Regions from separate parts of the Rummeliibacillus sp. NPDC094406 genome, predicted to be linked through region 1. Evidence: riboswitches for the same ligand, from Rfam matches in the RefSeq annotation. Region 1 holds a riboswitch; each other region holds the start of a gene.
What was found. A riboswitch is a leader RNA that binds a small molecule or an ion and turns the genes downstream of it on or off. The one in region 1 is predicted to bind S-adenosylmethionine.
Positions count from the first base shown of each region.

Region 2: it holds a riboswitch for S-adenosylmethionine, as region 1 does, so the genes downstream of both, metK (methionine adenosyltransferase) here and ACIQ4I_RS19875 (bifunctional homocysteine S-methyltransferase/methylenetetrahydrofolate reductase) in region 1, are expected to answer to the same signal.
Region 3: it holds a riboswitch for S-adenosylmethionine, as region 1 does, so the genes downstream of both, ACIQ4I_RS12015 (methionine biosynthesis PLP-dependent protein) here and ACIQ4I_RS19875 (bifunctional homocysteine S-methyltransferase/methylenetetrahydrofolate reductase) in region 1, are expected to answer to the same signal.
Region 4: it holds a riboswitch for S-adenosylmethionine, as region 1 does, so the genes downstream of both, ACIQ4I_RS15555 (methionine ABC transporter ATP-binding protein) here and ACIQ4I_RS19875 (bifunctional homocysteine S-methyltransferase/methylenetetrahydrofolate reductase) in region 1, are expected to answer to the same signal.

Region 1 covers NZ_JBIWGZ010000011.1:32,295-37,145, reverse strand. Annotated here, with positions in the region: gene ACIQ4I_RS19885 (protoporphyrinogen oxidase) at 1-1,377, shown strand, start outside; gene ACIQ4I_RS19880 (class A sortase) at 1,535-2,197, shown strand; SAM riboswitch class I at 2,476-2,574, shown strand; gene ACIQ4I_RS19875 (bifunctional homocysteine S-methyltransferase/methylenetetrahydrofolate reductase) at 2,809-4,668, shown strand; gene metH (methionine synthase) at 4,649-4,851, shown strand, end outside.
Region 2 covers NZ_JBIWGZ010000003.1:614,079-618,929, reverse strand. Annotated here, with positions in the region: gene ACIQ4I_RS11340 (hypothetical protein) at 1-196, shown strand, start outside; gene pckA (phosphoenolpyruvate carboxykinase (ATP)) at 463-2,052, opposite strand; SAM riboswitch class I at 2,252-2,367, shown strand; gene metK (methionine adenosyltransferase) at 2,642-3,844, shown strand; gene ACIQ4I_RS11325 (S16 family serine protease) at 4,067-4,618, opposite strand.
Region 3 covers NZ_JBIWGZ010000004.1:73,883-78,733, reverse strand. Annotated here, with positions in the region: gene deoD (purine-nucleoside phosphorylase) at 1-566, opposite strand, end outside; gene ACIQ4I_RS12025 (YozE family protein) at 672-893, opposite strand; gene ACIQ4I_RS12020 (SH3 domain-containing protein) at 1,434-2,258, shown strand; SAM riboswitch class I at 2,562-2,664, shown strand; gene ACIQ4I_RS12015 (methionine biosynthesis PLP-dependent protein) at 2,735-3,865, shown strand; gene ACIQ4I_RS12010 (aminotransferase class V-fold PLP-dependent enzyme) at 3,852-4,851, shown strand, end outside.
Region 4 covers NZ_JBIWGZ010000006.1:65,162-70,012, reverse strand. Annotated here, with positions in the region: gene ACIQ4I_RS15580 (acyl-CoA dehydrogenase family protein) at 1-830, shown strand, start outside; gene ACIQ4I_RS15575 (arsenate reductase family protein) at 956-1,312, shown strand; gene gcvH (glycine cleavage system protein GcvH) at 1,393-1,773, shown strand; gene ACIQ4I_RS15565 (toprim domain-containing protein) at 1,909-2,250, shown strand; gene ACIQ4I_RS15560 (thioredoxin family protein) at 2,263-2,571, shown strand; SAM riboswitch class I at 2,629-2,733, shown strand; gene ACIQ4I_RS15555 (methionine ABC transporter ATP-binding protein) at 3,138-4,163, shown strand; gene ACIQ4I_RS15550 (methionine ABC transporter permease) at 4,156-4,824, shown strand.

The DNA.
Region 1 (4,851 bases):
GTTGTGATTGGTGGAGGTATTACAGGCCTTTGCACCATGCACTATTTACAAAAACAAAAAAATGGAAAAAATTTAGATATACAACTTGTACTAGTTGAAAAAAATGAATTTCTCGGTGGTAAAATCCACTCAGCATACGAAAGCGGATTTATCCTGGAAACAGGAGCTGATTCGATTGTGGCACGACATAAAAGTGTTATGCCACTCGTTCAAGAGTTAGGCCTAGAAGATGACCTAGTTTACAACGGTACAGGCATTTCTTATATATATACAAATAATACGTTGCATGCGATTCCAGTAGATAGCGTATTTGGTATTCCAACAAGTATTGAATCACTAAATAGCAGTACACTTGTATCATCGCAAGGAAAACAAGAAGCATTAAAAGATTTAGACTTACCAAATGACCACTTTACTAAAGAAAGTTCGATAGGTGATTTTCTTGAATATTTCTTAGGCAAAGAGATAGTTGAAAAACAAATTGCCCCTGTGCTATCAGGTGTTTATTCAGGTGATCTATACAAATTAACGATGGCGTCTACATTACCATATTTACTTGATTATAAAGAACAATATGGCAGTATTATTAAAGGTTTCGGAGCCAATCGAAAGCAATTCCAAAAATCAGCAGATAAAAAATTCATTTCTTTTAGAAATGGCTTATCGCAACTAATTGATCGTTTAGAAGAAACATTGACAGATGTAGAGATTATTAAAGGTGTAGCAACAACAAATGTAGCAAAGCAGGGCGATCAATTCATTTGCTCATTTGATAACCATGAAGATATTACAGCTGATTTTGTTGTGCTATCAACTCCTCATGCTGTGACGAGTAACATTTTAGAAGACGAAGCAGTCGAAGAAGAACTAAATACAATTCATAACGCATCTATTATTACCATCTATGTAGGATTTAATATACCTGATGAAAACTTACCAGCAGATGGCACAGGCTATATTGTTTCTGAAAATAGTGATGTGAAATGTAATGCTTGCACATGGACGAGTCGGAAATGGAAACATACATCTAAATCAGGTAATTTACTGGTGCGCATGTTCTATAAGAATGCAAATCCATTGTTTAATGAGTTACAGAAACTAAGCGAAGAAGAGTTAACAGCAATCGCATTAGATGATATAAAAAAATCATTGAATGTAGATGGGGAACCAGCTACTGTTAATATAACCAAATGGAATGACTTGATGCCGGTCTATGGCATGGGACATGCTGATATAGTAAAATCTCTAAATCAACAACTAGAGGAAAAGTATCCAAATCTTATTTTAGCAGGTTGCTCATACTATGGCGTTGGTATTGGTAACTGTATTCAAAATGGTCAAGATACAGCAGAGAAAATTATAAAGCAACTAAAATAGTGCTGAATTATTAATACTTGCGCAATCTGAATCAATTTCATAATGAAAAATCTAATTAACCAAGAGGGGGAATCTGCTTCTCTTGGTTTTAAATTTGTAAAAACAGTTGTAGCTATGTAATATGAGAAGACAAGAGAATATGAAAGAGGTTAATAAGATGATGAGAAAATTAAGTCTAGTACTAGGTATTTTATTTCTATTTGCTGGACTCGTATTAATTTTTCAAAAACCAATAATGGGCTATCTTGTTGCCAATATGTCTGATGAAACCATTCAAAAGTCTAGTATTGAAAAAGCCAAAGTAGCCACTGATACAACTTTCGATTTTAATGAAGTGAAGAATATTAGTTTACAAGATGTGATCAATGCACAAACCAAAAAGAAAGATGTCCATGCAATTGGTGCAATAAGTGTACCAGATATTACTATGCAACTTCCGATTGTCTATGGTATTTCAAATGTAAACTTAACAATCGGTGCAGGAACGATGAAAGCAGATCAAACGATGGGGCAGGGTAACTACGCTTTAGCAGGACATAATATGAACAACGATAAAACACTGTTCAGCCCATTAACAAGAGCAAAAAAAGGTATGAAGATATATATAACGGATTTCAAAAATATATATGAATATAAAATTTCAGATATGTTTATCGTTAAGCCAACACAAGTTGAAGTAATTCAAGACCAAGCAGATGAAAAGCTAATTACACTTGTAACTTGCAACTATAATGGTGAGAAACGCATGATTGTTCGTGGAATGTTCATTAAAAAACTCCCCTATTCAGACAACAAAAACTATTTTAAGATAAGTAAATAATTTTAGAACTCATTTTAATAATAGCCTATGTTAAGTTGAATTACTCTGTTGATAAACGTGAAAGCGGCCTCGCTTTCCCGCAGGAGCCTATGCCATGGTACTTCAAAAAAGATAAATAGAGCCTAATAATAAAAAAACGAAATTCATATGAATTTCGTTTTTTGTTTTGATTATAAGATTTTATTGAAAAAGTTTTCAAACTATTTTCTTATATTGGCTTGACGCAAACTCTGTAAAGGAGTATGATTCTTTTAATTATTCTAACAATTTAATAGTGATTCTTATCAAGAGAAGCCGAGGGACTGGCCCGATGACGCTTCAGCAACCAGCCGAATGGTCAGGTGCTAATTCCAGAGGAGTAATCCTGTAGATAAGAAGGAACATATATCATGAAACGAAACCCTTCTTATTTTTTTTGTAAGAAGGGTTTTTTATTTGACTATGTTATAGGCTATTGTTGGTTTTTTTAATGCATCTTACATGAGCGAAAGGCGGCGATTCCAGCGGAAAGCGTCTGCCTGTAGCAAAACGGATGGAATACCAACAGTATTATTAAATAGCATTTATTTTTAACCGAATCGGGCTACTTAGAAATAGAAAGGATGGACTGTATGGGATTTTTAGAAAAACTTCAATCGCAAGTATTAACAGCTGATGGTGCAATGGGGACATTATTATATTCGTATGGAATTGATTATTGCTATGAGGAGTTAAATGTCAAAAAGCCTGAAGTTATCGAAAATATACATCAACAATACATTGATGCTGGAGCAGATATTATTCAAACAAATACTTATACTGCGAATGCCATCAAGCTTGAGCGGTATGGTTTAGAAAATTCGGCAAAGGTATTAAACGAAAGTGCCATTCAAATTGCTAAAAAAGTTGCTTCAAAAGAGGGACAGTTTGTACTAGGAACTATTGGAGGCATTCGCGGAGTACGTAAAAGTGATGCGACATTAGAAGAAATCATTCAGTCATTGGATGAGCAGGCAGGATACTTGCTCGCTGGTGATCCAGACGGTCTGTTGCTAGAGACCTATTATGACTTTGAAGAATTAACTGCAGCTGTGAAGCATTTACGTAAAATAACGGATATACCGATTATTTCTCAAGTATCTATGCATGAACCAGGTATTTTACAAAATGGCTTGCTATTAAATGATGCCCTTCATCAATTAGAAATGATTGGTGCAGATATCGTTGGCGTCAATTGCCGGCTAGGTCCTCACCACACAATCCAAGCTTTTGAAGATGTTGAACTCCCAACAAAGGCATTCCTTTCTGCATACCCAAACGCTAGTTTACTAGATGTTGAGGATGGGAAAATTTTTTATGAATCAGAAGCAGACTACTTTGGCCGTTCAGCGGTCCTATTGCGAGATCAAGGAGTTCGATTAATCGGTGGTTGTTGTGGTACGACACCAAAGCACATTGAAGCTGTGAAAAAACGCTTAGCGGATTTACCACCAATTCAGCAAAAAGTGGTCAAACATAAAGAAGTTATCAAGATTAAAGAGGCAGCAAAAAACAGCTATGAACCCCTTCATGAAAAGGCAAAAAAAGAGCGCTCTATTATTGTAGAGCTAGATACTCCAAGACATCTAGAGGTTGAGAAATTTATAGAGGGCTCAAAAGTTCTATATGAAGCCGGCGTTGATGCAGTTACAATGGCGGATAACTCACTTGCTTCTCCACGTATAAGTAATATGGCAATGGGGGCCATTTTAAAGTTAGATCATCATGTTCGACCACTTGCTCACATTACTTGCCGTGATCGGAATTTAATTGGCTTACAATCGCATTTGATGGGCTTAAGCGCGCTGGGTATCCACGATATTTTAGCTGTCACGGGTGATCCAACAAAAGTAGGGGATTTTCCAGGTGCAACAAGTGTCTATGATGTTTCAAGCTTGGAACTTTTGGAACTCATCAAAAAGTTAAATGAAGGTATATCCTTTTCAGGAAAACCACTACGAAAAAAAGCGAATTTCTCTGTCGCAGCAGCTTTCAATCCAAATGTTCGAGTAGTAGAACGTGCTGTAGGTCGTTTAGAGAAAAAAATAGAAGCTGGAGCAGACTACTTTATCACACAGCCAGTTTATAGTAAGGAAAAAATTATTGAAGTTTATGAAGCAACGAAACATTTAGATACACCTATTTTCATCGGCATTATGCCACTAACTAGCTTAAGAAATTCTGAATTTTTGCACCATGAAGTACCGGGTATCAAGCTTTCAGAAGATGTATTAAAACGTATGCGAGCGACAGGCGAAGATAAAGAGGCAGCAAAAGCAGAAGGTCTAACTATTGCGAAAGAGTTAATCGATACAGCTGCTGAATTGTTCAATGGCATTTACTTAATCACGCCATTTATGCGTTATGATATGTCGATTGAATTGATCGAGTATATTCGTGAACTAGACCACAAGAGAGAGGAAGAAACCAACTATGCCAAAGCATCTCATTGAAGAACGACTCGAAAATCATATATTAGTGCTAGATGGTGCCATGGGGACAATGTTACAAAATGCAAATTTGACTGCAGATGATTTTGGTGGAGAAGAGTATGAGGGATGTAATGAATATTTGAATGTCACACGTCCGGATGTTGTTGAAGCTATTCACCGTGCGTACCTCGTAGCAGGTTCAGA
Region 2 (4,851 bases), on a different contig from region 1:
AGCTTCTTTAAATGGAAAATTAAAATGGTTTTCTATTGTTTTCCATGATGCAGAGCTTACTGAAGGTATTGAGCTTCATAATTATGGAGAAGAAGTTTACTTCAACCAAGTAACAAAGGAAGAAGCAGAGCCCATTGTCGAGATGTTTGAACAATTGAAATGTAAAGTTGAATTTCTTCCTGATGATACGGATTAAATATGCTCCATTGTGCTCGTCATAAAATGATGTAATTGCAGAGAAGATTTAAAATGCTGAGAACGCAAATACAATTTAAAAAGTCGCAAGTAAAAGTAATGTATTCGTAAGTAAAAGTATCAAAATTGCAAGTAAACTCCTGATATTCGCAAGTAAGATCCACCAACACCCGTAAATATGTGGATGCCAAAACTAAAACCCCGAGCAGCTCGATCAAAACTGCTCGGGGTTTATCCGATATGGATTACTTATAGGTTCAAAACTAATTAAGCGATTGGTGCACCTTTTTTAGCGAAATCTTCGGAAACAACACCGAATTTTTTGAAGTTTTCATGGAACATACCAGCTAATTCAGTTGCTTTTTTGTCATAAGCTTCTTTATTAGCCCATACGTTACGTGGATTTAAAAGTTCTGTTGGAACACCTTCAATTGCAGTTGGCATTGCAAAACCGAAGATTGGATCTTTTTCAGTGAATACATCGTTTAGTTTGCCATCGATTGCAGCGCGTACCATTGTACGAGTGTAAGAAAGTTTCATACGGATACCTTCACCGTAGCTACCACCAGTCCATCCAGTGTTTACTAAGAATACATTTACTTGGTGTTCGTCAATTTTCTTACCTAACATTTCTGCATAAACTGTTGCGTGTAATGGGAAGAATGGAGCACCGAAGCAAGTAGAGAATACTGGTTCTGGTTCTACAACACCACGTTCTGTACCAGGAGTTTTAGAAGTAAAGCCTGATAAGAAGTGATACATTGCTTGTTCTTTTGTTAATTTACTGATTGGAGGTAAAACACCAAAAGCATCAGCTGTTAAGAAAATGACTGTTTTTGGGTGACCTGCAACAGATGGATCAACAATATTTTCGATATTTTGGATTGGGTACGCAACACGAGTGTTTTGTGTTAAAGTTACATCATCGTAATCAGGAATACGAGTTTCAGGATCTACGACTACGTTTTCTAAAACTGTACCGAAATTAATTGCGTTATAAATTTCTGGTTCTTTTTCAGCGGAAAGGTTGATTGTTTTAGCGTAGCAACCACCTTCAATGTTAAATACACCGTTATCTGACCAGCCGTGTTCGTCATCACCGATTAATTTACGATTACCATCAGCAGATAAAGTTGTTTTACCAGTACCTGATAAGCCGAAGAATAGGGCAACGTCACCTTCTTCTCCAACGTTTGCTGAACAGTGCATTGGAAGAATGTCTTGTTGTGGTAATAGGTAGTTCATGATACCGAAGATAGATTTTTTCATTTCACCAGCGTATTCTGTTCCACCAATTAAGATGATACGTTTTTCAATTGATACAATGATGAATGTTTCTGAAGATGTACCATCAACTTCAGGATCTGCTTTAAATGTTGGAGCAGATACGATTGTGAAGTCAGCATCATGTATTGTATTAAGTTCCTCTTCAGTAGGGCGGATGAATAGCTGATGAGCAAATAGGTTATGCCAAGCGTATTCATTGACAACTCGGATTGCCAAGCGTGATTCAGGATCTGCGCCTGCAAAACCTTTAAAAACAAAAACTTCTTCTTTTTGTTTTAAATAGTTAACAACTTTGTTATATAATGAATCGAATACTTCTGAAGAAATTGGTTGGTTAATTTTACCCCAATCAATTTTATCTTGAGTTGAAGCTTCTTCTACCATATATTTATCTTTAGGAGAACGTCCTGTATATTTACCTGTTACTGCACGAACAGCGCCATCAACTGTTAAGATTGCTTCACCACGTGAAGTTGCTTTCTCCACTAATTGTGGGACTGAAAGTTGTTCCAAAATATTTTGACCTTGTAATAAATCCTTCAGTTCATTCGCAATTTCTATTGAATTCATCTTTGTTCGTACCATCCTTTTTATATTATTCCCGTGTTGTGGGTTTTTAATTTTCATTTCGAGAATTAGTATAACACATTCAGATTAATAGTCTATACTAATAGCTAATTAATTTTTAAAATTTATCTTTTTTTAATATGAATATAAAATAGTTTGACTTTCAAATCAATATCACTTACTATATGCATTAGAACGGATACTCTTATCCCGAGCTGGTGGAGGGTCAGGCCCTATGAAACCCGGCAACCTGCATTATCTTTCACGTGATGCGTTGGTGCTAATCTGATGCAAGGATGATTCCTTGAACGATAAGAGTGAAAGGTGCTTACGAAACATACCCTTTCCTCATTGGTTTACGATGAGTGAGAGGTTTTTTTTTTCAAAAAATAGAAGCAAATCTGATTTGTTTCATTATTATATGTGATTTGTAGAATTCTATTTATATTATGTAATGGCACTTTCTATATCCTCGTGTTAAAAAGCAGCTTTTTAGCTGGCTTGGCGTTTAGCTTAATAGTTTAAACGGACATGGGTAATGAGTACCGTATCTTTTTTCGAGAGGATCTCGTTGATAATAGGAGGAAACCAAATGACAAACAAAAGATTATTTACTTCAGAAAGCGTAACAGAAGGACATCCGGATAAAATCTGTGACCAAATTTCAGATGCAATTTTAGATGCAATTATTGCAAAAGATCCAAACGCACGAGTAGCTTGTGAAACAACAGTTACAACAGGGCTTGTACTTGTAGCAGGTGAAATTACAACATCTACTTATGTAGATATTAAAGGAATCGTACGTGATACTGTTACAGAAATTGGCTATACTCGCGGTAAATATGGTTTCGATGCTGAAAACTTAGCTGTACTTGTTGCGATTGGCGAACAATCACCTGATATCGCTCTTGGTGTTGACCAAGCTTTAGAAGCTCGTGAAGGCTCTATGACAGATGCAGATATTGAAGCGATTGGTGCAGGGGACCAAGGTTTAATGTTTGGTTACGCTTGTAACGAAACACCTGAATTAATGCCACTTCCAATTAGCCTTGCGCACAAATTAGCACGCCGCTTAACAGAAGTTCGTAAATCAGGCCAATTAAATTACTTACGCCCTGATGGTAAAACACAAGTAACAATTGAGTATGATGAAAACAACCATCCAGTACGTGTAGATACGATCGTTATTTCAACTCAACATGATGAAGAAGTGACGTTAGAACAAATCAAAAAAGATTTAAAAGCAGAAGTAATCGCAAAAGTTGTACCAGCTGAATTACTTGACGAAAGCACTAAATACTTCATTAATCCAACAGGCCGTTTCGTAATTGGTGGACCTAAAGGAGATGCAGGCCTTACAGGACGTAAGATTATCGTTGATACTTACGGTGGTTATGCTCGTCATGGTGGTGGTGCATTCTCAGGTAAAGACGCTACAAAAGTTGACCGTTCTGGTGCATATGCAGCTCGTTATGTTGCGAAGAATATCGTGGCAGCAGGTCTTGCAGAGCGTGCAGAAGTTCAACTTGCATATGCTATTGGCGTTGCACAACCTGTATCCATCGCAGTCGATACATTCGGCACAGGCATTGTAAAAGAAAGTGACTTAGTAGAAGCGATTCGTGAATTCTTCGACTTACGTCCAGCAGGTATTATTAAAATGCTTGATCTTCGTCGCCCTATTTACAAGCAAACTGCTGCATACGGACATTTTGGCCGCACAGATTTGAATGTTCCATGGGAAATTACTGATAAGGCAGAAGCTCTAAAAGCTAAATTTGCAGTAAAAGCTTAGTCGATTAATCACGCAAATCAATAAGTATAAAAAGGTCGTTCACTTTAATAGTGAGACGACCTTTTTAGTTTGTCTTAATTTCTAATAAAAAAACTGTTTTTCAAAAATAATTGGCAGCAGTTTTTTAGGTTATCCTAAGTCATTCTATTTTTATATGGTCGATTGTTTAATATTAAATTAGTTTTTAGACACTCTAACAAATATGAATTAGGGGAATGCTTTTTATTTATTTTTATTATTAATTTTATTAACCACTTTAATGGCTTCATTAATAGTTGCTACATTAAAAATTTGGATATTTGTATTAATCTCTTTTTGAATTTTAGCCGCTTCCTTTGCATTTTCACTTGGAACAATCATAAATGGAATACCTGATAGACTAGCAATTTGAATTTTCTCTTTTAAGGCTCCAATTGATAATATATCGCCCTTTTTGTCAATACCTCCAGTTATAGCAATTGGTAGTGTATTTTGCAAATTGCCTTTTATAATGATTCCTGATAATACTAGTGCTAACCCTGCACTATTTCCATCTATGTGATTTCTATTTAGAAATGTATCAATTTTTTTATCTTCAATTTTCAAATTATATCTTACGCTTTCTTTCATTTGTTCTACATCATCCTTTTTTAGATGAAACCATTCTAATAATTGACGATTTTTAGATTCGTAACGTAGTTGATTTGTTCCTTCAATTATATTAAGCGCATTTATATTTTGCTTATCTAAATGTTCTGTAACAGCTAATTTATTTTCCATAAACTTAAAATTCACTTGCTTTACTCCTAATAAATAGATATTTGAACCTTCAAAAATTTGTTCAGGCGGTTGATAAAGAAGAGCGACATGTGAAGTTGAATCATATAATATAAGGGGAAGTTCATAACAAAATAAAAGAAATGTTATACAAAAAATAGGATTGATTTTTCGTATGTATTGACTTTTTCTTTTGATAAGACGAGTTACTACTAAAAAAATTAAGAAGAAAAATAAAATAAAAATGAAAG
Region 3 (4,851 bases), on a different contig from region 1:
GCTGCTAAAGTATATAATGCTGCTGCTTCCATTTCAACTGCAAGAACTCCGTAGTCAGCTAATTTTTCGTTTTGGTTATCTTCACCATAGAATAAGTCAGCAGTGTAAATATTACCTACGCGTAAGTTAAGACCAGCTGCTTCCCCTGCTTTGTGTGCTTTAAGTAATAAATCGAAATCAGCTGTTGGTGCATAGTCGATTCCTTTGAAAATGATTTCGTTCATTTTAGAGTCAGTTGTTGCTGATTGTGCAAGGATAACGTCACGTACTTTCACATCACGTTTAAGTGCGCCACAAGTACCCACACGGATTAGCTTTTGGCAACCGTATTCTTGCATTAACTCTGTTGTGTAGATCGAAATTGAAGGCACACCCATTCCTGTTCCTTGTACAGAGATACGTTTTCCTTTATATGTACCAGTGTAGCCGAACATGTTACGTACTTCGTTATATTGAGTTACATCTTCCAAAAAAGTTTCTGCAATATATTTTGCGCGTAATGGATCTCCTGGTAATAGTACGATTTCAGCAATTTCGCCTTGCTTAGCGTTAATGTGGATGCTCATAGTTTATCTCCTTTTTCAGTTCATGTTTAAATTCATTTCGTATTCATATCATTTACTTCAAATACTTTTCCTATTGTATCAAGAATGTCTGACATCTGACAAATATTATTCAAAATATTTCTCTTCGTATAGTTGCCAAAGTTCATCAAAAACAACCGCACTCATTTCTGGATCTGCTTTTTCTTCTATATATCTAGAAATGGTTTGAAAATCCTCGTCCTGTTTTGGAAAACCGTGATCGTGAAAAGCAGCTTCACCAAAGTCTGCTTTTGAATCGTTTTTTCCTCCTCTGAAAGTTACAATAAAATGATAAAATGATGGTATCATATCTTTTCCTGCCTTTTGTTTCATTATATATTACGAATCAACTATCTAAAAAACGCATTTTCTGCATTAAATAGGATTTTCTACCCTCTACCAATTTATTTGATTATATCATGAGAAATATTATTAGTTCTCATTTTTTTACACTGTATAGTTCAAAAAACAATACTCCTTAAAGGAAGTAATACTAGTATGTCAATAATCCTTTCGAATATCACAATAAATCCATTGAAATAATCTCATCAATCCTACATTAGACTATCGATTCGAAAACAACTGTATCAAAATTAGCGATAAAACTTATCAAAATGCAATAATTACAAGCTATTTAGCAATACTCCCCATCGTATTAAAAACATATTAACAGTAATGAAGTCTTCGAAAAAAATCTCTCCAACAATCCTTTGTTTTTTTCATTAAATTGGAAACCTTCTAATTATCTCTTCGTTCTATTACTCGGATGCGTTACAAATACAAATGAAAACATGAAATCGACGCATCACTACCCTATTTAGGTAGTTTTTCAATGAGGAGATGATTTTAATGAAAATAGTAAAAACTTTACTATCTTTCATGGTCATGTTTGCCACTTTAATTACTTTTACAGCAAACAGTGACGCAGCAACAACAAACACAATGAGCGCAAAAGTAGCGAATAGCGTATATGTTCGCTCACAACCTTCTGTAAATGGGAAAAAAGTTGGAACACTTTGGAAAGGTGACACTGTTGTTGTATATAGCAAGTCAAAAACTGGCTGGGCAAAAATCAAATTCAACAAAAAAACAGCTTATGTATATTCATCTTATTTAACATTTGCTAAGAACACAGAAAAAAACAAAGATCAAAATCAAACAACTGCAATTACAGGTACAAAACAAGTAACTACTAAAAAAACTACTACAAAATCTACTAGTACTTCAACAAGTAAAAAAACAACATACCGTCCTGTAACAACAAACACTTACTACTATGTTGAAAACGGTAAAAAAGGTAAAATGTATTCAACAAACAAACGTAATTCAACTGGTTGGACTTATTGGTATAAACAAACAGGTACTGACAAGAAACAAACTATTTTAGTTCGTGAATCTGCAAAAGGTTTAGATTACAAGTTTGCAAAAACAGGTACTGTTCGCCAAATCGCTTACCCTTTTACGAAAGGACAAGTATTTAAAGCAGATACAAAAAACAGCAAAATTGTTTCTATTCAAAACAAAATGACAGTAAAAGCTGGTACTTTTAACACTGTTGTAGGCGTTAAAGCTGCTGATGGTTCTATTACTTACTATGCTCCAAATGCTGGTGCAATTAAAACTGTTAAAAATAAAAAAGCCACTTTTGAATTAACAAAAGTAACAACTAAATAAAGTGAAAACTTCACTTAAGATTGAGAGTTTTTCATTCCCGTCTTGAGTGAGAGTTGTACTAATCGTACTAACTGTTAATGCGGGATAACCTTAATCTTGGGCTACTTAAAATGTGTAAAAACCACTTTTTAGGTAGCCCTTCTTACGAATTAATTTACGATTGCTACTATTATTCATGCAAAAGAAATCGTGCGGCAGATTATAGATATAAACTTTTCTGAATATTACATTATTCTATTGCATAGCATTGCTTAAAGTGTTAATATTTCATTAATTAAAACTTTTCCTACAATTAAATTTGAATTCTTATCCAGAGAGATGGAGGGACTCGGCCCTGTGAAATCTCAGCAACCACCATTTTTGGTAAGGTGCTAATTCCAGTAGATGTATGTCTAGCAGATAAGAAGATTGACTTTCGTTTTTTTAGGTCCTCTTCTTAAGAGGGCCTTTTATTTTTTATAAAAAGGATGATGAAAATGACAGAAAACCATATTTCAACTCGCTTAGCACAAATCGGGACCAATACGGATCCTAACACAGGTTCTATTAATACACCTATTTATCTTTCGACTGCTTATCGCCATGCAGGGCTTGGCCAATCAACAGGCTATGATTATACACGTACAAAAAACCCAACTCGTTCCGTTTTAGAAGAGGGTATTGCTAATTTAGAAAGTGGAGATGCTGGCTTTGCATGTAGTAGCGGGATGGCTGCTATTCAATTAGTGCTTTCCCTATTCAAAACAGGCGACGAAGTCATATATACCGATGATATATATGGTGGTACATATCGACTTGCCGTTCAATATGAACAACAATATGGCATTAAAGCTCAGTTCACGCCTTTCCAATCTGGTGCTGAAATTGAAGCGTTAATTAATGATCAAACAAAGGCTCTCTTTATTGAAACACCGACAAATCCATTAATGCAGGAAATTAATATTATTCAATATGCAAAACTGGCCAAAACACACAATCTTCTACTGATTGTTGATAACACTTTTTTAACTCCATACTATCAACGACCAATTGAGCTTGGTGCAGACATTGTGATTCACAGTGCTACAAAATATATAGGTGGACACAATGACGTGCTTGCTGGGCTTGTTGTTTCAAAAGGAGAAGAACTTTCAGAAAAACTACTTTATAACCATAATGCATCAGGTGCAACACTTGCGCCTATTGATAGCTGGTTATTACTAAGAGGTTTGAAAACACTCCATGTTCGTATGAAACAACATACAGAAAACGCAAAGAAAATCGTTACTTACTTAGAACAAGAGCCTTTAGTAAAAGATGTTTTATATGCTGGATTAGGTGGTATGGTATCTTTCCGATTAAAGCGTTCGGAATGGGTAGGACCTTTCCTACAAAACTTACAATTGATTGCATATGCAGAGAGTTTAGGTGGTGTTGAAAGTTTTATCACCTATCCTGCAACACAAACACATGCAGATATACCTGAAGAGGAACGCATAGCACGTGGGGTCGATAATTCGCTCTTGCGGTTTTCAATTGGCATCGAAGAAGCTGAAGATTTAATCGCTGAACTGAAAAAAGTTTTTGCTACTATTCAAAAAGAGGTGACGATTCATGACGCAAAATAAACAATCCATCGAAACAAGCTTAATCACTGCTTCTACAAGAAGTGATTATGAACAAAAAGCAGGCGCAGTAAATGTGCCAATTTATCTTTCTTCTACATTTGACCAAGAACACTTTGATTCATTTGGTCCTTATGATTACAGCCGATCCGGTAACCCGACTCGAGATGCACTTGAAAAAACAATTGCCGAACTCGAAGGTGGCACACGAGGATTTGCCTTTTCTTCTGGCATTGCAGCTATCTCCTCCGCCCTTCTTACTTTAAATGCAGGTGACCATTTAGTCGTTACGAGTGAAGTTTATGGTGGAACTTATCGATTTGTTACACAAGTATTAACGAAATATGGCATCACACATACATTTGCTGACTTTACAAACCTACAAGAAGTGGAAGCAGCCATTCAACCAAATACGAAGGTTTTATATGCTGAAACACCCGCAAACCCTTTACTAGGCATTACAGATATTCGAGGAATTGTTTCGATAGCCAAAAAACATGGTTTAATTACTTTTGTTGACAACACATTTATGACACCACTTTATCAACGACCTTTAGATTTAGGAGTGGATGTAGTTCTCCATAGTGCTACAAAATTCTTAGGTGGGCATAGCGATATTATAGCAGGTTTAGCTGTAACAAAAGATGAAGAACTAGGCAAGCAAATTTACTTTATGCAAAATTCAATGGGTGCAATTTTAGGTGCACATGATTCCTTCTCATTAATTCAAGGAATTAAAACACTAAATGCACGTTTAACACAATCATCACAATCTGCATTGAAGATTGCTTCCTATCTTGATCAGCATGAACTTGTAGAAAATGTCTATTATCCTGGTTTATCAAGTCACCCTGGTTATGAAATTCATGGTAGCCAAGCTTCTAACGCAGGAGCTGTACTATCCTTTACCTTACCTAATCGTGAATTAACAAAAGCTTTTGTAGAACATTTACAAATTCCAATCTTCGCAGTTAGCCTTGGTGGTGTTG
Region 4 (4,851 bases), on a different contig from region 1:
AATCTTTGATCTATCGTACAGTTGGCTACTTTGAAGATCGTATGAGTCAATTAAGTGAAGAAGACAAAAATGATGGCAAAGCAATTGCAGCATCAATCGCTGAATATGCAATTGAATGCTCTATTAACAAAGTATTTGGTTCTGAAACATTAGATTATATCGCGGACGAAGCAGTACAATTACACGGTGGTTATGGATATATGCAAGAATACGAAGTAGAACGTATTTATCGTGATTCTCGTATTAACCGTATTTTCGAAGGAACAAATGAAATCAACCGTCTAATAGTTCCGGGTACTTTCGTGAAAAAAGCGATGAAAGGCGAGCTACCACTTCTACAACAAGCACAAAGCTTACAATCGGAATTGTTATCGATGATGCCAGAAGAAATTAGTGATGAACCATTAGCACAAGAAAAATATTTAGTGAAAATGGCAAAGAAAATTGCATTACTTGCAGCTGGAACTGCTGTACAACGATTTGGCCCAAAATTAGAAGTAGAACAAGAAATATTAGTCAATATTGCTAATATTGCAAATCAATTATTCGCGATGGAGTCAGTAGTTCTACGTACAGAAAAAGCAATTGCTCGTGATGGTTTCGATAAATCGGCACAAAAAGTCCTTTATACAGAAATCTTCGTACAAGAAGCATTTGCGGAAATTGAAAAAGAAGCGAAAGAAACAATTATTGGTTCGGTAGAAGGCGACGATGCACGTATGTTGTTATCTGCATTACGCAAACTTACACGCTTCACTCCATATAACTTGATTGCGAAAAAGCGTCAAGCATCTGTAAAACTTATTGCTTCAGAAAAATATACTGTCTAATGAATAAAATTTGAATAAAAAAGAGATATCCGGTCATTATAAATAGTGATCGGATTTCTTGCGTGTAAACGGAAGACTCTCTACAATTGAGTGAGAAAGAAATCCAGTTTAAAAGGAGCTTTTAGATGACGATTAAAATAATTCAATATCCAAAATGCACGACTTGTAGAAAAGCACAAGCTTGGCTAAAAGAAAATGACGTTGAATTCACTCTACAGCATATTGTAGAAGAAACCCCAACAAAAGAAGAACTGGCAAACTATTGGAAAATGAGTGGTTTACCATTAAAAAAATTCTTTAATACATCAGGGATGAAGTACCGTGAACTGCAATTAAAAGATCGCCTAAATGAAATGTCTGATGATGAACAGTTAGATTTACTTGCTTCAGATGGCATGTTAATAAAAAGACCGATTGTCACAGATGGTCAAAAAATAACATTGGGATTTAAAGAAAATGAATTTGAAAATACGTGGAAATAAGAGAATTGAATGACTTGTTTTTATATTAAGAATATGTCAAAATTGAAGTGTATATTAATACATATTTGGAGGGTTAATTGATGAGCATACCAGCAGAATTACGTTACTCAGAAGAACACGAATGGGTTAAAACAGAAGATGGCAAAGTACGCATTGGTATTACAGAATTTGCACAATCTGAACTTGGTGATATCGTATTCGTTGAACTACCTCAAGTAGGAGACGAATTAGTAGCAGATGAGCCATTTGGTAGTGTTGAATCTGTAAAAACAGTTTCAGAACTTTATGCACCAATTTCAGGTAAAGTTGTGGAAATCAACGAAGAATTAGAAGACAGCCCAGAATTCGTTAACGAATCTCCATATGAGAAAGCTTGGATGGTCGTTCTTGAACCTACTGATGCTTCTCAAATCGAAAAATTACTTACAGCTGAAAAATACGCAGAACTAATCGAAGAATAACGATACTAGTAAAAGCGCCACACTTTTGTGTTGGCGTTTTTATGTATATATGCCTTGATTTGGATAAAGTGAAACTTCCATCAGTGGGGGTATTACTGCCCGTTAATTCGGGATTAACTGTAAGGAGGAATCGGCATGTCTGACAAAGTGCTCATTGTTGAAGGCAGGCAAGATAAATTGCAAATCCAACCCCTATTAGCAGAAAATATTCCAATCCTTTGTACGAATGGGACAATTAGTGCGAGTAAATTAGAAGAGCTGATTTACCCCTACGAAGAATATGATTTATATGCATTTTTTGACGAAGATTATTCGGGTGACTGTTTACGTGCTTTAATGAAAAAAGAATATCCAGAAGCGTGTCATTTACGTACGCTTTCTTTATATAAGCAAGTAGAGGCCACGCCTAGAAAATATTTGGCTAGAATATTATTAGCTGCAGATTTCAAGATTCATCCAGTGTATCTTATAGAATAGGAATGACAATTTATGCAAGAATGGACAATAGAACAATGGGAGAATATGAAGGAAAGTGAGCAATTATGCGCATTTTATTTATACACCCCAATGTGTGGTACATGTATGGTCGCCTCCAAAATGATGGAAGTGGTGGATCAGACATTACCGGATATTCCAATGGGAAAAGCTAACTTAAATTATGTTGAACAAATAGCATATGATTACAAAATTGAAAGCGTCCCATGTTTACTGATTGCTGAAGACGGAAAAATTCGAGATAAGATTTATGCATTTCAATCCGTTTCTTATTTATTCGAAAAATTTCATAAAAAGGATTGACGATACTCACATAGAGTGGTAAAGTATCAAACATAAATTAAATAAATATTTAAGTCGCTCTTATTTAGAGAGGTGGAGGGAAGTGCCCTATGAAGCCCGGCAACCGTCACAGTGTGTGACACGGTGCCAATTCACGCAAAGTTTAACTTTGGAAGATGAGAGAACGGTTTTCGTATATTGTACGGTAGACCCTTCTGCGAATCTTGCAGAAGGGTCTTTTGTTCGTTGCAGGCAATTATGGTTGATTAGTAGTGGTGTGAAAATAGGCTCTACCCAATTTGTTGGGGTGTTCTCACAATTTAGCAAAATGCATGAATTTTAATAATAAAATTTTTTTATGCAAATTTGTTGAAGTGGAATCAGTGAAGACTCCTGCGGGAAAGCGAGCCAGGGAGACCCCACAGCGAGATTGTCTCTGCGACGAAGCTAGCGAAGCGATGCAGGAGCACAAGCGAGGAGGCTCGCCGGTTCGCCCACGGAAAGCGAAGCTGATTCCACTTCATGTTATAGCATATTTGTACTATAAAAAGTTGACATAGAATTTAATATAGAAGGTGGTTTTGACAATGATTCAACTAGAAAATGTAGTAAAGAAATACAAGACCGCTAATGGATCTCTAACTGCAGTTAATGATGTTAATTTATCAATAAATGATGGCGAGATTTTTGGCATTATCGGTTATAGTGGCGCAGGTAAAAGTACTATGATCCGTTTACTAAATGGTTTAGAAAAACCTTCATCAGGTACGGTTACAGTAAATGGACAGAATATTTCAGCGATTAAGGGAAAAAGCTTAAGAAATGCTCGTCATAAGATCAGTATGATATTCCAACACTTCAACTTATTATGGTCGAGAACGGTTGAGGAGAATATCGCTTTTCCACTAGAAATTGCAGGTATTAGTAAAGCAGAAAGAGAAAAGCGAGTGCTTGAATTAATAGAGTTAGTTGGTTTGAGAGGACGAGAAAAAGCGTATCCTTCACAACTTTCAGGCGGTCAAAAACAACGAGTAGGGATTGCTCGTGCATTAGCGAATAACCCAGAAGTGTTACTTTGTGATGAAGCGACTTCAGCGCTTGATCCCGAAACAACGGATGCCATTTTAGATTTACTTGTTAGTATCAATGAAAAACTTGGACTAACAATCGTTTTAATTACCCATGAAATGCATGTAATTCGCAAAATTTGTCACCGCGTTGCAGTGATGGAATCTGGGAAAATAGTAGAACAAGGTAATGTTTTAGAAGTTTTCCAATCTCCTAAAGCAGATGTTACGAAGAAATTCGTTTCTCAAGTGACAGAAACAGCGGGTCATAAGGAGTCGATTTCTCAGATGATTGACAATTATCCAAATGATCAACTAATTAAATTATTCTTTGTCGGTTCAAAAACAGAACAACCTGTCATTTCGCATCTCATTCGACAGTTTGGTGTAGATATTAATATCGTTCACGGGAATATCTCCCCTACAAAAAGCGGTCCATACGGTACATTAATTGTTCGAATTAAAGGAAGCGATGAAAATGTTGCAAAGGCTGTGCAATTTTTAGATGAGCAAGGTATTAAAACGGAGGTGATCAAGAATGCTTAATGATCTCTTTCCGAATGTAGATTGGGAACTAATGTGGGAAGCAACCAGAGAAACAATCTATATGACAACTGTTTCAACAGCTCTTACATTTATCATTGGATTATTACTAGGAATCTTGTTATTCCTTACAAGTCCAACACAACTTTGGGCCAATAAACTTGTTAACTTATTAACAGGCTCCGTTGTGAATATTTTCCGATCAATTCCATTTATCATTTTAGTTATTCTTTTAATTCCATTTACAGAATTTTTGTTAGGTTCTATTCGTGGGGCAAACGCAGCATTGCCAGCATTAATAATCGGTGCTGCTCCATTCTATGCTCGAATGGTTCTGATTGCTTTACGCGAAATTGATAAAGGTGTTATTGAAGCGGCACGTTCTATGGGTGCTAAAACTTGGACAATCATTTGGAAGGTTTTAATTCCAGAGTCATTACCAGCGTTAATTTCAGGTATTACCGTAACAGCTGTAGCATTAGTCGGTTACACGGCTATGGCGGGTGTAATTGGTGCAGGTGGTTTAGGGAATTTAGCGTTCATGGATGGCTTCCAACGAAGTCGTAACGATGTAACATTTGTCGCAACAGTATTAGTGTTAGTTATTGTATTTATCATTCAATTTATCGGAGACTTCATATCAGCGAAAACCGATAAACGATAATTTGGTGTATACGTTTTAACGTTCACA